DNA from 2 places in the Streptomyces sp. NPDC042100 genome. Region 1 is predicted to be linked to the other one. Evidence: riboswitches for the same ligand, from Rfam matches in the RefSeq annotation. Region 1 holds a riboswitch; the other holds the start of a gene.
What was found. A riboswitch is a leader RNA that binds a small molecule or an ion and turns the genes downstream of it on or off. The one in region 1 is predicted to bind glycine.

Region 1 (7,223 bases):
TCAGGAATATCGGCGCCGTCTAGCGGAAACACTGTGTGAACACGTGTCGTATAAACTCCGTGAACGAGGCAGAGTGTTGGCGCCCGGCCATGAGCTCGACGGCCCCCTCCTCTGGCCCCGTCGCCGACAGCGCCGTCGTATCTGCCCACGCGTCACCGTGTCTCCTGAGTGAGAGGCGACCCACCATGCTCCGACCCTCCCCGGCCCCCGCGCCGGCTCTTCGCAGTGTCCTCACGGCCCTCGGTTCACCGACCGCCGTCTGTGAGGCCCGCACCCCCGCACTGCGAGCCGCGCAGGGACCGCTGAGCCCCGAACTGCCGCTGCCCGTGCACGTGCTGGGCGTCACCGGCACCACCGGCCCGGCGGGCCCGCCGCCGCGTACCCGGCTGGCCGGCTGGCGCTTCCTGATCCGGAGCGGGGAGCGCGCCATCGCCGCGGCGGACACCATGCTCACACCAGACGGCTGGTCGTTCTCCCACTTCTTCGAGGGCCCCTACGTCTCCTCCACCGAACGGGCCCTGATCCAGGCCGAGGCGCTGCTCACCCCGTACCAGCCGCGGCTGCTCTCCGTACCGGAGCTGTACATGCTGACCCTGTGGCTGCACGCCGACCCGGACGCCGACGGGCACACCGCCGTCCCCGGTCCGGCCGACCTGCTGGTGCCGCTCTCCCCCGCACCCCCGGGAATCGCCGCCAACCACCCCTACCGGGTCGCCGACCTCCTGCCCGTGCTCAGCCTGCGCCTCGCGCCGCCGCCCCTGCTGGGCTCCGCGGCGCCCGCCTGATCCACCCCGCACGCGGCCCGCGCCCCGGGAGCCCCTGGCCCCCCGGGGCGCACTGCTGTCCGAGCCCCCCTCCCGTTCGGACTAGCCCGCTCGGACCACCCCGAACCCCCCGAAGAGACGGTGCAGTTGACCTGAACCGCCCCTGAGGGTGATGCGTCTTCCCAGGAGAGGACGAGCTGCCGTGAAATACCTGCGGAACGCCGTCCATGGGGCAAGACTGGACCGGAACCGAACCGACCTACGGGGGCGGCGATGCATCCGAAGAGCCGCAGGACATCCACCACGACGCAGCGAAAGAACCCACCCATGTGCCAGCACCAGCCCGCCTGTCCCACCGCCCACTCCGCCGACCGGGAGGCGGCCCGCCTCATGGCCCACCACCCGGAACAGGGCTGGAGCCTGCTGTGCAACGGCGTCCTGCTCTTCGAGGACACCGGTGAGCTGCTGCCCGACGGCCAGATCATCGCCCCGCACCGCCCGCTGACGGCGGCCAGCGTGACGACGGCGGCCTGAGCCACCCTGAGAACACGGCGAGGGCCGGCCCGGAGAAGAATCCGGACCGGCCCTCACGTCATGCGCGGGGTGCCGCTCAGTGGTCGTACTCGTCCAGCGGCGGGCAGGAGCAGACCAGGTTGCGGTCGCCGAAGGCGCCGTCGATGCGGCGCACCGGCGGCCAGTACTTGTCGGCGACCGAGACGCCGGCCGGGAAGACGGCCTCGTCACGGGTGTACGGGTGGTTCCACTCGCCGCCCAGCGCCGCCGCGGTGTGCGGGGCGTTGCGCAGCGGGTTGTCCTCGGCCGGCCACTCGCCGGAGGCGACCTTCTCGATCTCGCCGCGGATCGCGATCATCGTGTCGCAGAAGCGGTCGAGCTCGGCCAGGTCCTCGGACTCGGTGGGCTCGATCATCAGCGTGCCGGCCACCGGGAAGGACATGGTCGGCGCGTGGAAGCCGTAGTCGATCAGGCGCTTGGCGATGTCGTCGACGCTGACGCCGGTCGCCTTCGACAGCGGGCGCAGGTCCACGATGCACTCGTGGGCGACCAGGCCGGCCGGGCCGGTGTAGAGCACCGGGAAGTGCGGCTCCAGGCGCTTGGCGATGTAGTTCGCCGCGAGCACGGCCACCTGGGTGGCGCGCTTGAGGCCCTCGCCGCCCATCAGGCGCACGTACGACCAGGAGATCGGCAGGATGCCGGCCGAGCCCCACGGGGCGGCCGAGATCGGGCCGACGCCGGTCTCCGGGCCCGCGGTGGGCTGGAGCGGGTGGTTCGGCAGGTACGGGGCGAGGTGGGCGCGGACGCCGACCGGGCCGACACCGGGGCCGCCGCCGCCGTGCGGGATGCAGAAGGTCTTGTGCAGGTTCAGGTGCGAGACGTCGCCGCCGAACTTGCCCGGCTTGGCGAGGCCGACCAGCGCGTTGAGGTTGGCGCCGTCGACGTACACCTGGCCGCCGGCCTCGTGCACCTCGGCGCAGATGTCGGCGACGTGCTCCTCGAAGACGCCGTGCGTCGAGGGGTACGTGATCATCAGCACGGACAGCTCGTCGCGGTACTGCTCGATCTTGGCGCGCAGGTCGGCGACGTCCACCTCGCCGTCGTCGGCGGTCTTGACGACGACGACCTTCATGCCGGCCATCACCGCGGAGGCGGCGTTGGTGCCGTGCGCGGAGGAGGGGATGAGACAGACGGTGCGCCGCAGGTCGCCGTTGGCGCGGTGGTAGGCGCGCACGGCCAGCAGACCGGCGAGCTCGCCCTGGGAGCCGGCGTTCGGCTGGATGGAGACCTTGTCGTAGCCGGTGACCTCGGCGAGGCGCTCCTCCAGCTCGGTGATGAGCGTGAGGTAGCCGCCGGCCTGCTCGACCGGGGCGAAGGGGTGCATCTGGCCGAACTCGGGCCAGGTCACCGACTCCATCTCGGTGGTCGCGTTCAGCTTCATGGTGCAGGAGCCGAGCGGGATCATGCCGCGGTCCAGCGCGTAGTCGCGGTCCGAGAGGCGGCGCAGGTAGCGCAGCATCGAGGTCTCGGAGCGGTGCGCGTGGAAGACCGGGTGGGTCAGGAACGCGTCCGCGCGGAGCGCGTCGACGGGCAGCGCGTCCTCGGTGGCGGTGTCCAGGGCCTCGACGTCGCCGGTGACGCCGAAGGCGCCCCAGACGGCGGCGAGCGTGCCGCGGGTGGTGGTCTCGTCGCAGGACATCGACACGTGGTCGGCGTCGACGCGGTAGAGGTTGACCCCGGCCTCGCGGGCGGCGGCGACGACAGTGTCGGCGCGGCCCGGCACGCGGGCGGTCAGGGTGTCGAAGAAGGCGCCCTGGGTGAGCTCGACGCCCCCGGCGCGCAGCCCGGCGGCGAGGACGGCGGCGTACCGGTGGGTGCGGCGCGCGATCCCCTTCAGGCCCTCGGGACCGTGGTAGACGGCGTACATGCCGGCCATGACGGCGAGGAGCACCTGCGCGGTGCAGATGTTGCTGGTGGCCTTCTCGCGGCGGATGTGCTGCTCGCGGGTCTGCAGGGCCAGGCGGTACGCCTTGTTGCCGTCGGCGTCGACGGAGACGCCGACCAGGCGGCCGGGGAGCGAGCGGGCGTGCTTGTCCTGGACGGCCATGTAGCCGGCGTGCGGACCGCCGAAGCCCATCGGGACGCCGAAGCGCTGGGTGGTGCCGACGGCGATGTCGGCGCCGAGCGAGCCGGGCGAGGCGAGCAGGGTCAGCGCGAGCAGGTCGGCGGCGACGGTGACGATCGCGCCGAGCTCGTGGGCCTGGTCGATGACCGGCTTGATGTCGCGGACGGCACCGGAGGCGCCCGGGTACTGGAGCAGCACGCCGAAGACGCCGCGCTCGGCGATCTCGGCGGGGACGCCGGCCGACAGGTCGGCGACGACGACCTCGACGCCGGTGGGCTCGGCGCGGGTCTCGATGACGGCGATGGTCTGCGGCAGGGCGTCGGCGTCGACGAGGAAGACGCCGTTCTTCACCTTGCCGACGCGCCGGGACAGCGCCATGGCCTCGGCGGCGGCGGTGCCCTCGTCGAGCAGCGAGGCGCCGGAGGTGGGCAGACCGGTGAGGTCGGCGACCATGGTCTGGAAGTTCAGCAGGGCCTCCAGGCGGCCCTGCGAGATCTCCGGCTGGTACGGCGTGTAGGCCGTGTACCAGGCCGGGTTCTCCATGACGTTGCGCAGGATGACCGGCGGGGTGAAGGTGCCGTAGTAGCCGAGGCCGATCATCGGCGCCAGGACCTGGTTGCGGTCGGCGAGCTCGCGCAGCTCGGCGAGGACCTCGGCCTCGGTGCGGGCGGCGGGCAGGCCGAGCGCCTCGGCGTTCTTGATGACGTCCGGCACGGCCGCGGCCGTCAGCTCGTCGAGGGAGCCGTACCCGACCTGGGCGAGCATCTTCGCCCGCGCCTCGGTGTCGGGCCCGATGTGCCGCTGCTCGAAGGGAATGCCCTGCTCGAGCTCGGAGAGCGGAATGCGGTTGGCGGTCATGCTGCGGGGGCCTCCTGGTCGTCACGACCTGCGAGGGGCACCACGGCGCGGGTGCCCGGACGGCCTCCCCCTCTGTCATCTCAACCTGAGAGCTTCACCGGCCATGCCCGAGGGCAGGACCGGCTTTCACCGTCGGTGAGAGCGGATGCCGTCGACGCCCGCCCTGCTTTCCAGAGTGACCTCGTCCACGCGGTACAGGGGCCTGAGAGATTCCGGGGAGGATTTGCTCCTTCGGCGCCCCCGAAAGGTTTCTTCGGTGGACTCTCCCGCGCAGGGTCGACAGCCACAGCCAGCCTACCAGCGCGGTTGAGCCCGTAGTCGCTCAAGTGGCCGACATCCCAGTTGTGCACTTTCGTAGGGGTGTAGAGCAGTTGCGACCAGTTGGAGGGACCGTGCAGACCGATATCGATCCGCGCAGCCTGATCGGCCGCAAGGCGTTCGACCGGAACGGACACAAGATCGGGACCGTGGACGAGGTGTACCTGGACGACGCGACGGGCGTCCCCGAATGGGCCGCGGTGCGCACCGGCCTGTTCAGCCGCGACGCGTTCGTCCCCCTGGAGCCGAGCGAGCTGGTGAGCGGCGGCCTCCGCATCCCCTATGAGCGGGCCCTGATCAAGGACGCCCCCGACTTCGGCGTGGGCCGCCACCTCTCCCCCGAACAGGAACTCCAGCTCTACCGCCACTACAGCCTCGCCCTGCCCCCGCCGCCCCCGGACACCCCGTCCCGGGACTTCGGCCGCCTGGCGGGCCAGGAGGACACGTAGAGCCCCCTCGCAGCACCCCCCTCCCCTCCCCTCTCGTCCCCTCAAGGGCCCCGCCCGCGCCACCCGGTCCGGGCGGGCCCGTCCTACGGCACCAGCGGCAGCGGCTCCGAGGGCTCCAGCGCCGGGTCGTCCACCGAGAACGTCCGCACCCGCCCCGGCACCGCCGCCCACGGCTCCTCGAAGCGCACGGTGACCCGCCCCAGGCCGCTGCCCTGCACCCACCCGGCCCCGTACTCCGCGTGCCGCACGTCCCGCCCCGGCGCCCACTCCCGCTCGGCGCCGTCGGCCGCCCCGGCGGTCACCGGCGCGGGCCCGGCCGGCCCCGCGCCCCCCGCACCCTCCGGGGCCTCCGCCACAGCGGCCCCCGCCACCTCCGCGCGGGCCTCCGCCTCGGCCGCCGCCTCCACCTCGGCCTGCGCGAACAGGTCCTCCTGCGTGTAGTCGGCCAGCCCGCTGACCCCGACCCCGAGCAGCCGCACCCCGCCCGTGGTGTCCACCAGGTCGAGCAGCCGCGCCGCCGCCTCCCGGACCACCACCGGGGCGTCCGTCGGCCCCCGCAGCGTCTCCGACCGGGTCAGCGTCGAGAAGTCGTAGCGCCGCACCTTGAGCACGATCGTCCGCCCCGAGTGCCCCGAGGCCCGCAGCCGCGCCACGCACCGCTCGGCCAGCCGCTCCACCTCCAGCCGGATCCGCAGCCGGTCGTGCAGGTCCACGGCGAAGGTGTCCTCGACGGAGACCGACTTGGCGTCCCGCTCGGCCACCACCGGCCGGTCGTCGTGCCCGAGGGCCATCAGGTACAGCGAGCCGCCGTGCGCCCGGCCCAGCAGCCGTACGAGCTCGTCCTCGCCCGCCTCGACCACCTCGGCGACCGTCGTGATCCCGGCCCGCCGCAGGTGCTCCCCGGTGGCCGGCCCGACGCCCGGGATGATCCGCACCGACCGAGGCCCCAGCAGCTCCCGCTCGGTCCCCGGCTCGATCAGCACCATCCCGTCCGGCTTGGCCTCCTCCGAGGCGATCTTCGCCAGCATCTTCGACCCGGCCAGCCCGACCGAACCGGTCAGCCCCGTCGTCGCGAGGATGTCCCGCCGCAGCCGCTCCCCCGCCGCCCGCGCGCCCGCGCTGTCGTCGGCGACCCCGCCGGCCTCCAGGTCCACAAAGGCCTCGTCCAGGCTGAGCGGCTCGACCAGCGGCGACAGCCGCCCGAGCAGCTCCATGACCTGTCCGCTGATCGCGCGGTAGAAGGCGAAGCGGGGCACCAGATACGCCGCGTTCGGCGCGAGCCGTCGCGCCTGCGCCATGGGCATCGCCGAGTGCACCCCGAAGCGCCGCGCCTCGTACGAGGCCGTCGCCACCACCCCGCGCGGCCCCAGACCCCCCACGACCACCGGTTTCCCGCGCAGGCTCGGCTTGGAGGCCTGCTCCGCCGCGGCGAAGAAGGCGTCCATGTCGAGATGCAGGATGGTGGGCGCGGCTCTCACGCCTCCGATGCTGCCCTACGGCACTGACAACGGGGCGGCGGCGAGGCCGCGGGCCCGCCGGGCGTCAGACCGCGCGGTCCCGCCGGCGGCGCGCCAGCTCGTCCGTGGGGTTGTGCCCGATCAGCGTCTCGCCCGTGTCGATCCGCTCGCCGTGCAGCTGCGACAGCGCCGACTCGACGTCCCGCCACACCACGCCGACGGCGATGCCGAAGACGCCCTGACCGCCCTGGAGCAGGTCCACGACCTCGTCCGGCGAGGAGCACTCGTACACCGTGGCGCCGTCGCTCATGAGCGTCATCCGCTCCAGGTCGCGAAAGCCCCGCCGACGCAGGTGCTGCACGGCCGCCCGGATGTTCTGGAGCGCGACCCCGGTGTCCAGGAAGCGCTTGACGATCTTGAGGACGACGACGTCCCGGAAGCTGTACAGCCGCTGCGTGCCGGACCCGTAGGCGGGCCGCACGCTCGGCTCGACCAGCCCCGTACGGGCCCAGTAGTCCAATTGCCGGTAGGTGATGCCGGCCGCCGCACAGGCCGTGGGGCCGCGGTAACCGATCTCCTCCGGGCCGGCGCTCACGTCCCCGCCGAAGTCGCCCACACTGCCGTGAAGCGGATACGGGCCCTTCTCCCCGGGGGCACGCCCCGGAAAGCCCCCTGCCGTACCGTCGCCGCTGCTCATCACGCCGACCCTCCGTCCTTGACCTGCCCACTCGAAGGTAGG
Region 2 (7,223 bases), on a different contig from region 1:
CCGCGGCGAACGAGAAGTCCTCCGTCTTCTTCTCCGCAGTGTCTCCGACCGCGCCCAGCAATCTGTCCATGAACCCCATCTGGCTGGATCCCTGCGACGGGCCGCCGACATTCAAGAGATGCACGCCGGGATGCTCGGCGAATCTACTGCAGATCTCTCTGGCGAGGGATTCTGCGCCAGCCTTGTCGTCACTGTAGGAGAGCGCTTCCGCGTCTCCTGCCAACTCCTCCATGATGCCTTTTACGGCGTATCCGATTTTTGCCCAACTAGCGGGGGTGAGGGGCGCCTTCACGGACATCGCGGCGCGTTCGACTATCGATATGTCATGGGATCTGAGGAACGCCTCGATGGCTGCGACATTTTCCAGATCCCGAGAGGCGCGTTGCTTTTCCGGGCTGTTGAGCGTGATTTTCCGCTGGATCTGATTCTGGTCCGCGGTCGCCGGAGAGTGGGACGTCGGCCGGATCGATGACGCATCCCGCTGAACCGACGGGGGACCGTTCATGACCCGGTGCGCGTTGGATTCCGCTTCTCGTTCGTAGCGGTCCGACGGGTCGCTGACGCGTAGCCCGTTCCCCTGGTCCACTCCGGCGACGGGGCCTTGGCGCTGCTGGATCACGTGGGTGAGTTCATGGGCGAGGGTGTGCTTGTCCCCTCCGCCGTCGCCGAGGACGATATCGCTGCCGCTTGTGTAGGCGCGGGCGCCGATCTCGGTGGCGGAGGCGCGGGCGACCTGGTCGTCGTGGATGCGGACATCGCCGAAATCGGCACCGAGGCGGGCTTCCATCTCCGCGCGGAGGGGGGCGGCCAGAGGGCGGCCGGTGCCCGCGAGGACGTCGTGGACGGCGGAGCGCTGCACCGCGGGCTGTTCGGCCTGTGTGCCCGGCCGGTGGCCGCAGCCGGCCGTGTGCTGGTGCTGCTCCTGAGCCCAGGGGTGACCCGCCTGGCGCAGCAGTTGAACCAGCGCGCTGTTCCCAGCGGTGCGCTGGATGTGCGGCGCCTCGGCCGCGGGGAGAGGGGATCGCGCCGGCGTCCGCTGGTGATCGGAGTCCTGAGACCGGTCGGCTCTGCGTGTCATGGAGAGGGCGTCTTTCCGGGGGGCAGATGGTTTCCACTCCACGACAGCGCTTTGACCAGGACATTTGAAGGCCCCGCTGGGCAGGGGCAGGGGCAGGGGGCGCTGCACGAGAGCCCCAGGGGCGCCTGCGACCGGTCCTGGGCGGGCAGGCGGCTGGACGACCGCACCCGGTCCACCACCGTGATGGACCGGATACGGTGCCCGTCAGTACGGGATCAGCGTGGGATCAGCACTCGATGATGTTCACGGCGAGGCCGCCGCGCGCCGTCTCCTTGTACTTCACGCTCATGTCCGCGCCGGTCTCCTTCATGGTCTTGATGACCTTGTCGAGGGAGACCAGGTGGCTGCCGTCGCCGCGCATCGACATCTTCGCCGCCGTGACGGCCTTGACCGCCGCCATGCCGTTGCGCTCGATGCAGGGGATCTGGACCAGGCCGCCGACCGGGTCGCAGGTGAGGCCCAGGTTGTGCTCCATGCCGATCTCGGCCGCGTTCTCCACCTGCTCGGGGGAGCCGCCGAGCACCTCGGCGAGCGCGCCCGCCGCCATCGAGCAGGCCGAGCCGACCTCGCCCTGGCAGCCGACCTCGGCGCCGGAGATCGAGGCGTTCTCCTTGAAGAGCATGCCGATCGCGCCGGCGGCGAGGAGGAAGCGGACCACGCCGTCCTCCTTCTCCTCCGGGGTGCAGGAGCCGGCGTTGAAGTTCATGTAGTAGTGCAGGACGGCGGGGATGATGCCGGCCGCGCCGTTGGTCGGGGCGGTGACCACCCGGCCGCCCGCCGCGTTCTCCTCGTTCACGGCCATCGCGTAGAGGGTGATCCACTCCATCGCGTGCGCGGCCGGGTCGCCCTCGGAGCGCAGCTTGCGGGCCGAGGTGGCGGCGCGGCGGCGGACCTTCAGGCCGCCGGGCAGGATGCCCTCGCGGGACATGCCGCGCGAGACGCAGGCCTGCATGACCCGCCAGATCTCCAGCAGACCGGCGCGGATCTCGTCCTCGGTGCGCCAGGCCTTCTCGTTCTCCAGCATCAGCGAGGAGATCGACAGACCGGTCTCCTTGGTGAGCCGGAGCAGCTCGTCGCCGGTGCGGAAGGGGTACTTCAGGACGGTGTCCTCGGGGACGATCGGGTTCTCGCCGGCCACCGCGTCCTCGTCGACGACGAAGCCGCCGCCCACCGAGTAGTACGTCTTCTCCAGGACCAGCGCGCCCTCGGCGTCGTACGCGAAGACCGTCATGCCGTTGGCGTGGTACGGCAGCGCCTTGCGGCGGTGCAGGATCAGGTCGTCGTCGAAGGAGAACGGGATCTCGTGCATCCCGAGCAGGTTGATCCGGCCGCTCGCCTTGATCCGCTCGAACTCGTCGTCGGCCTTCTCGACGTCGACGGTGCGCGGGGAGCTGCCCTCCAGGCCCAGCAGGACGGCCTTCGGGGTGCCGTGACCGTGGCCGGTGGCGCCCAGCGAGCCGTACAGCTCCGCCCGTATCGCCGCCGTGTGGGCGAGCAGGCCCTCGTTCTTCAGCCGGCGGGCGAACATCCGGGCCGCGCGCATGGGGCCCACCGTGTGGGAGCTCGACGGACCGATGCCGATCGAGAACAGGTCGAAGACCGAGATGGCCACGGGGGACTCCTTGTGAGGGCTAGACGCCGTTGTCTGCCGGGGTGGCGCAGAAACGAAGAGCGTGGTGCACGGGCCGGGGCACCGCGCTCACTGTCCAGTGTGCGCGGTGCCCCGGATGTTTCGTACGAACGGACCCGGACGAGTCCGGTAACAAAAGGGTACGAAATTACTTCAGGCCGGGGTACAGCGGGTGCTTGTCGGCGAGGGCCGTCACCCGGGCCTTGAGCGCCTCGGCGTCGAAGCCCGGCTTCAGGGTCTCGGCGATGATGTCGGCGACCTCGGCGAAGTCCTCGGCCTGGAAGCCGCGGGTCGCGAGGGCCGGCGTGCCGATGCGCAGACCGGAGGTGACCATCGGCGGGCGCGGGTCGTTCGGAACGGCGTTCCGGTTGACCGTGATGCCGACCTCGTGGAGCCGGTCCTCGGCCTGCTGGCCGTCGAGCTCCGAGTCGCGCAGGTCCACCAGGAGCAGGTGCACGTCGGTGCCGCCGGACAGGACGGAGACGCCGTGGGCGGTGACGTCGTCCTGGACCAGGCGCTCGGCGATGATGCGGGCGCCGTCCAGGGTGCGCTGCTGGCGCTCCTTGAACTCCTCCGAGGCCGCGACCTTGAAGGAGACGGCCTTGGCCGCGATCACGTGCTCCAGCGGGCCGCCCTGGAAGCCGGGGAAGACCGAGGAGTTCAGCTTCTTGGCGAACTCCTTCTTCGCCAGGATGATGCCGCCGCGCGGGCCGCCGAGCGTCTTGTGCGTGGTCGAGGTGACCACGTCCGCGTGCTCGACCGGGTTCGGGTGCAGACCCGCCGCGACCAGGCCCGCGAAGTGGGCCATGTCGACCCACAGGTAGGCCTCGACCTCGTCGGCGATCCGGCGGAACTCCGCGAAGTCCAGCTGGCGCGGGTAGGCGGACCAGCCCGCGATGATCACCTTGGGACGGTGCTCCTTGGCGAGGCGCTCGACCTCGGCCATGTCGACCAGACCGGCCTCGTCCACGTGGTACGCGACCACGTTGAACTGCTTGCCGGAGAAGTTCAGGCGCATGCCGTGGGTCAGGTGACCGCCGTGCGCCAGGTCCAGGCCGAGGATCGTGTCGCCCGGCTGGGCGATCGCGAAGAGGGCGGCCTGGTTGGCGGAGGCGCCGGAGTGGGGCTGCACGTTGGCGTACTCGGCGCCGAACAGGTCCTTGATCCGGTCGATGGCGATCTGCTCGGCCACGTCGACGTGCTCGCAGCCGCCGTAGTAGCGGCGGCCCGGGTAGCCCTCGGCGTACTTGTTGGTGAGGACCGAGCCCTGGGCCTCCATGACCGCGACCGGAGCGAAGTTCTCCGAGGCGATCATCTCGAGGGTGGACTGCTGGCGGCGGAGCTCGGCGTCGACGGCGGCGGCGACGTCGGGGTCCAGCTCGTGGAGAGGGGTGTTCAGAAGCGACATGAAACGATCCCTGGGGGTCTCGGTTTAGCCGGCGGTGAAGGCGGTGTACTCGTCGGCGGTGAGCAGGTCGTCCGGCTCGCCCGCGAGGCGCACCTTGAACAGCCAGCCACCCTCGAACGGAGCGGAGTTCACGAGCGACGGGTCGTCGACGACGTCCTGGTTGGCCGCGACGACCTCACCGGTCACCGGGGCGTACAGGTCGCTGACGGACTTGGTGGACTCCAGCTCGCCGCAGGTCTCGCCCGCGGTCACGGTGTCGCCGACCTCGGGGAGCTGCACGTAGACGATGTCACCGAGCGCGTTGGCGGCGTGCTCGGTGATGCCGATGGTGGCGACGCCGTCCTCGACGGCCGACAGCCACTCGTGCTCCTTGCTGTAGCGCAGCTGCTGGGGGTTGCTCATGACCTGATTCTCCTGGATCGGGGGAGTACTGATGAACGTGGGTCTTGCGGGGTGAGACACGAAGTGAGACGCGGGGTGAGGGAAACGTCACTCCGCACGCCCGGGGCGCCCTCAGGCGCCCCTCGTGCCCCTCACGTCACTTCTGGCGCTTGTAGAACGGGAGCGCCACGGTCTCGTACGGCTCGTGCGCGCCGCGGATGTCGACGCCGACGCCCTCGGTTCCGGGCGCGGCGAACTCCGCGTCGACGTAGGCGATGGCGATCGGCTTGCCGAGGGTCGGGGACGGGGCACCGGAGGTGACCTCGCCGACGACCTGCCCGTTCGCGACGACGGAGAAGCCGGCGCGCGGCACCCGGCGGCCCTCGGCGATCAGGCCGACCAGCTTGCGCGGCGGCGCGGACTCGGCGCGCTCGGCGGCCTTCTCCAGCGCCTCGCGGCCGACGAAGCGGCCCTCGTTGGTGGTCTTCTCGAACTTGACGACCCGGCCCAGGCCCGCGTCGAACGGGGTCAGCGCGGTGGTCAGCTCGTGGCCGTACAGCGGCATCCCCGCCTCCAGGCGGAGCGTGTCGCGGCAGGACAGGCCGCAGGGGATCAGGCCGACGTCCTTGCCCGCCTCGGTCAGCGCCCGCCACACGCCCTCGGCGTGCTCGGGCTTCAGGAACAGCTCGAAGCCGTCCTCGCCGGTGTAGCCGGTGCGGGCGATCAGCGCGGGCACGCCCGCGACGGTGCCCGGCAGCCCGGCGTAGTACTTCAGGCCGTCCAGGTCGGCGTCGGTGATCGCCTTCAGGATGCCGGGGGACTCCGGGCCCTGGACGGCGAGCAGCGCGTAGGCGTCGCGGTCGTCGCGGACCTCGGCGTCGAAGCCCTCGGAGCGCTCCACCAGCGCGTCCAGCACGATCTGGGCGTTGGAGGCGTTGGCGACCACCATGTACTCGGTCTCGCCCAGGCGGTAGACGATCAGGTCGTCCAGGATGCCGCCGTCCTCCTGGCAGATCATCGTGTAGCGGGCGCGCCCGTTGCCCACGGTCGAGATGTTGCCGACCAGGGCGTAGTCCAGGAGCTCCACGGCCTGCGGGCCCGTGACGGTGATCTCGCCCATGTGCGAGAGGTCGAAGAGGCCGGCCTGGTTGCGGACGGCGTTGTGCTCGTCGCGCTCGCTGCCGTACCGCAGCGGCATGTCCCAGCCGGCGAAGTCGGTCATGGTCGCGCCCAGCGAACGATGCAGTGCGTCGAGGGCGGTGAGGCGGGGGGCAGTGCTCATCGGGTGGCTCCCGGGTCCCAGGGCGTGCGGGGCACGACATGCATGACGGAGGACGGTCCTCCCCATCTGTCATGGAACCTGAGAGGTTCACCGAGGGCATCCCCGGCTTGCACCTTGGGTGGGACCGCGCGACGTGCGCGGTCCGCTTTTCAGATCTGCCTCATCCACGCGGTACGGGGCCTGAGAGATTCAAGGGAGGAACTTGCTCCTTCGGCGCCCGGGCGCACCCCCCTGTGACTGCGGTGCGTGACCGGAACTCTCCCGCGCGGATTCGAGCGGCCGGTATGAGGTTGTGGACGCTCGTGCGAGCGCTTGCGCGCACATCATTGCACGGCGGTTCGGCCCGGCAAATCGCTTGCGTCTCATTACCTTTTCTTTACACTTCGTGGGCAAGGGTCTCCGCAGGGCCTACCAGGGGGAGAGACGCCATGCAGTTGCCGCCGAGGACACCGGTGCGGACCGTCGGGCACGCAGGCGCCTACGCGACCGGCGCGGGCATACCCGTGCCGCGTGCCGGAGGACGGGCCCGCGCCCGCACCCGCCGCCGCGGGCGCCTGCTGCGCGACCTGCGCGAGCGCGCCGGCCGGGGACCCCGCGCGCTGACCTACGCCCCCGGCGACGTCGTCGTCGTCTCCGGACTGCCCGGCAGCGGCAAGTCGACCCTCATGGCCCGCGCCGCCGAGGGCCGCGCCATCGACTCGCAGCACACCCGCGAGCGCTGGGAGGCCCGGCTGCCCCGCTTCCTGCCGTACGCGGTCTACCGCCCGCTCGCCCGCCTCGCCCACTACGCCGGACTCCGCCGCGTCCTGCGCTCCGGGGCCGGTGTCGTCGTCCACGACTGCGGCACCCAGTCCTGGGTGCGCGGCTGGCTCGCCCGCGAGGCCCGCCGCCGCGGCACCGCCCTGCACCTGATCCTGCTCGACGTCGGCCCCGAGACCGCCCGCGAGGGCCAGCTCGCCCGGGGCCGGGGCGTCTCCGGCTACGCCTTCGCCCGGCACCGGCGGGCCGTCTCCCGGCTGGTGCGCACCGCCGAGGCGGGCCTGCTGCCGCCGGGCTGCTCCTCGGTCACCCTGCTCGACCGGGACGCCGCCGACACCCTGCGGAAGATCGGCTTCCGGGACGTGTCCTGAGCCACTCCGCGCCCCTTCCGCGCCCTTTTCGGTCACGTCGGTCCCGACGCGCCGTTAAGGTGCTGAACCGCACCAGGTGCCGGACGCGCCGGGCGCGAGAGGGGAATGACGAGAACCGTGGACGTGACGTGGCCGGGCAATGAGCTCGAGGAGGCGCTGGCCGCCTCGCTCGGCAACCCCGCAGCCGGCGGCCGACTGGTCGAGGTGCTCGGACGCAGCCCCGTCTGGGTGCCGCTGCCCAACGGCGGGGGCCCCGACAGCAGCGACCTCGACCTGCCCACCCTGGAGATAGAGGGCTACGCCTACGTGCCCGT

Region 2: another riboswitch for glycine. It lies ahead of gcvT (glycine cleavage system aminomethyltransferase GcvT); the one in region 1 lies ahead of gcvP (aminomethyl-transferring glycine dehydrogenase).

Annotation. Positions count from the first base shown of each region.
Region 1 is NZ_JBVJDK010000024.1:8,108-15,330, reverse strand. Features, by position in the region: gene ACZ6J5_RS34145 (hypothetical protein) at 186-785, shown strand; gene ACZ6J5_RS34140 (DUF5999 family protein) at 1,092-1,298, shown strand; gene gcvP (aminomethyl-transferring glycine dehydrogenase) at 1,375-4,260, opposite strand; glycine riboswitch at 4,441-4,539, opposite strand; gene ACZ6J5_RS34130 (PRC-barrel domain-containing protein) at 4,653-5,027, shown strand; gene ACZ6J5_RS34125 (DNA polymerase IV) at 5,111-6,505, opposite strand; gene ACZ6J5_RS34120 (MerR family transcriptional regulator) at 6,570-7,181, opposite strand.
Region 2 is NZ_JBVJDK010000012.1:186,815-194,037, forward strand. Features, by position in the region: gene ACZ6J5_RS26440 (eCIS core domain-containing protein) at 1-1,078, opposite strand, end outside; gene ACZ6J5_RS26445 (L-serine ammonia-lyase) at 1,305-2,690, opposite strand; gene ACZ6J5_RS26450 (serine hydroxymethyltransferase) at 2,857-4,116, opposite strand; gene gcvH (glycine cleavage system protein GcvH) at 4,141-4,518, opposite strand; gene gcvT (glycine cleavage system aminomethyltransferase GcvT) at 4,655-5,779, opposite strand; glycine riboswitch at 5,939-6,053, opposite strand; gene ACZ6J5_RS26465 (AAA family ATPase) at 6,208-6,909, shown strand; gene ACZ6J5_RS26470 (enhanced serine sensitivity protein SseB) at 7,015-7,223, shown strand, end outside.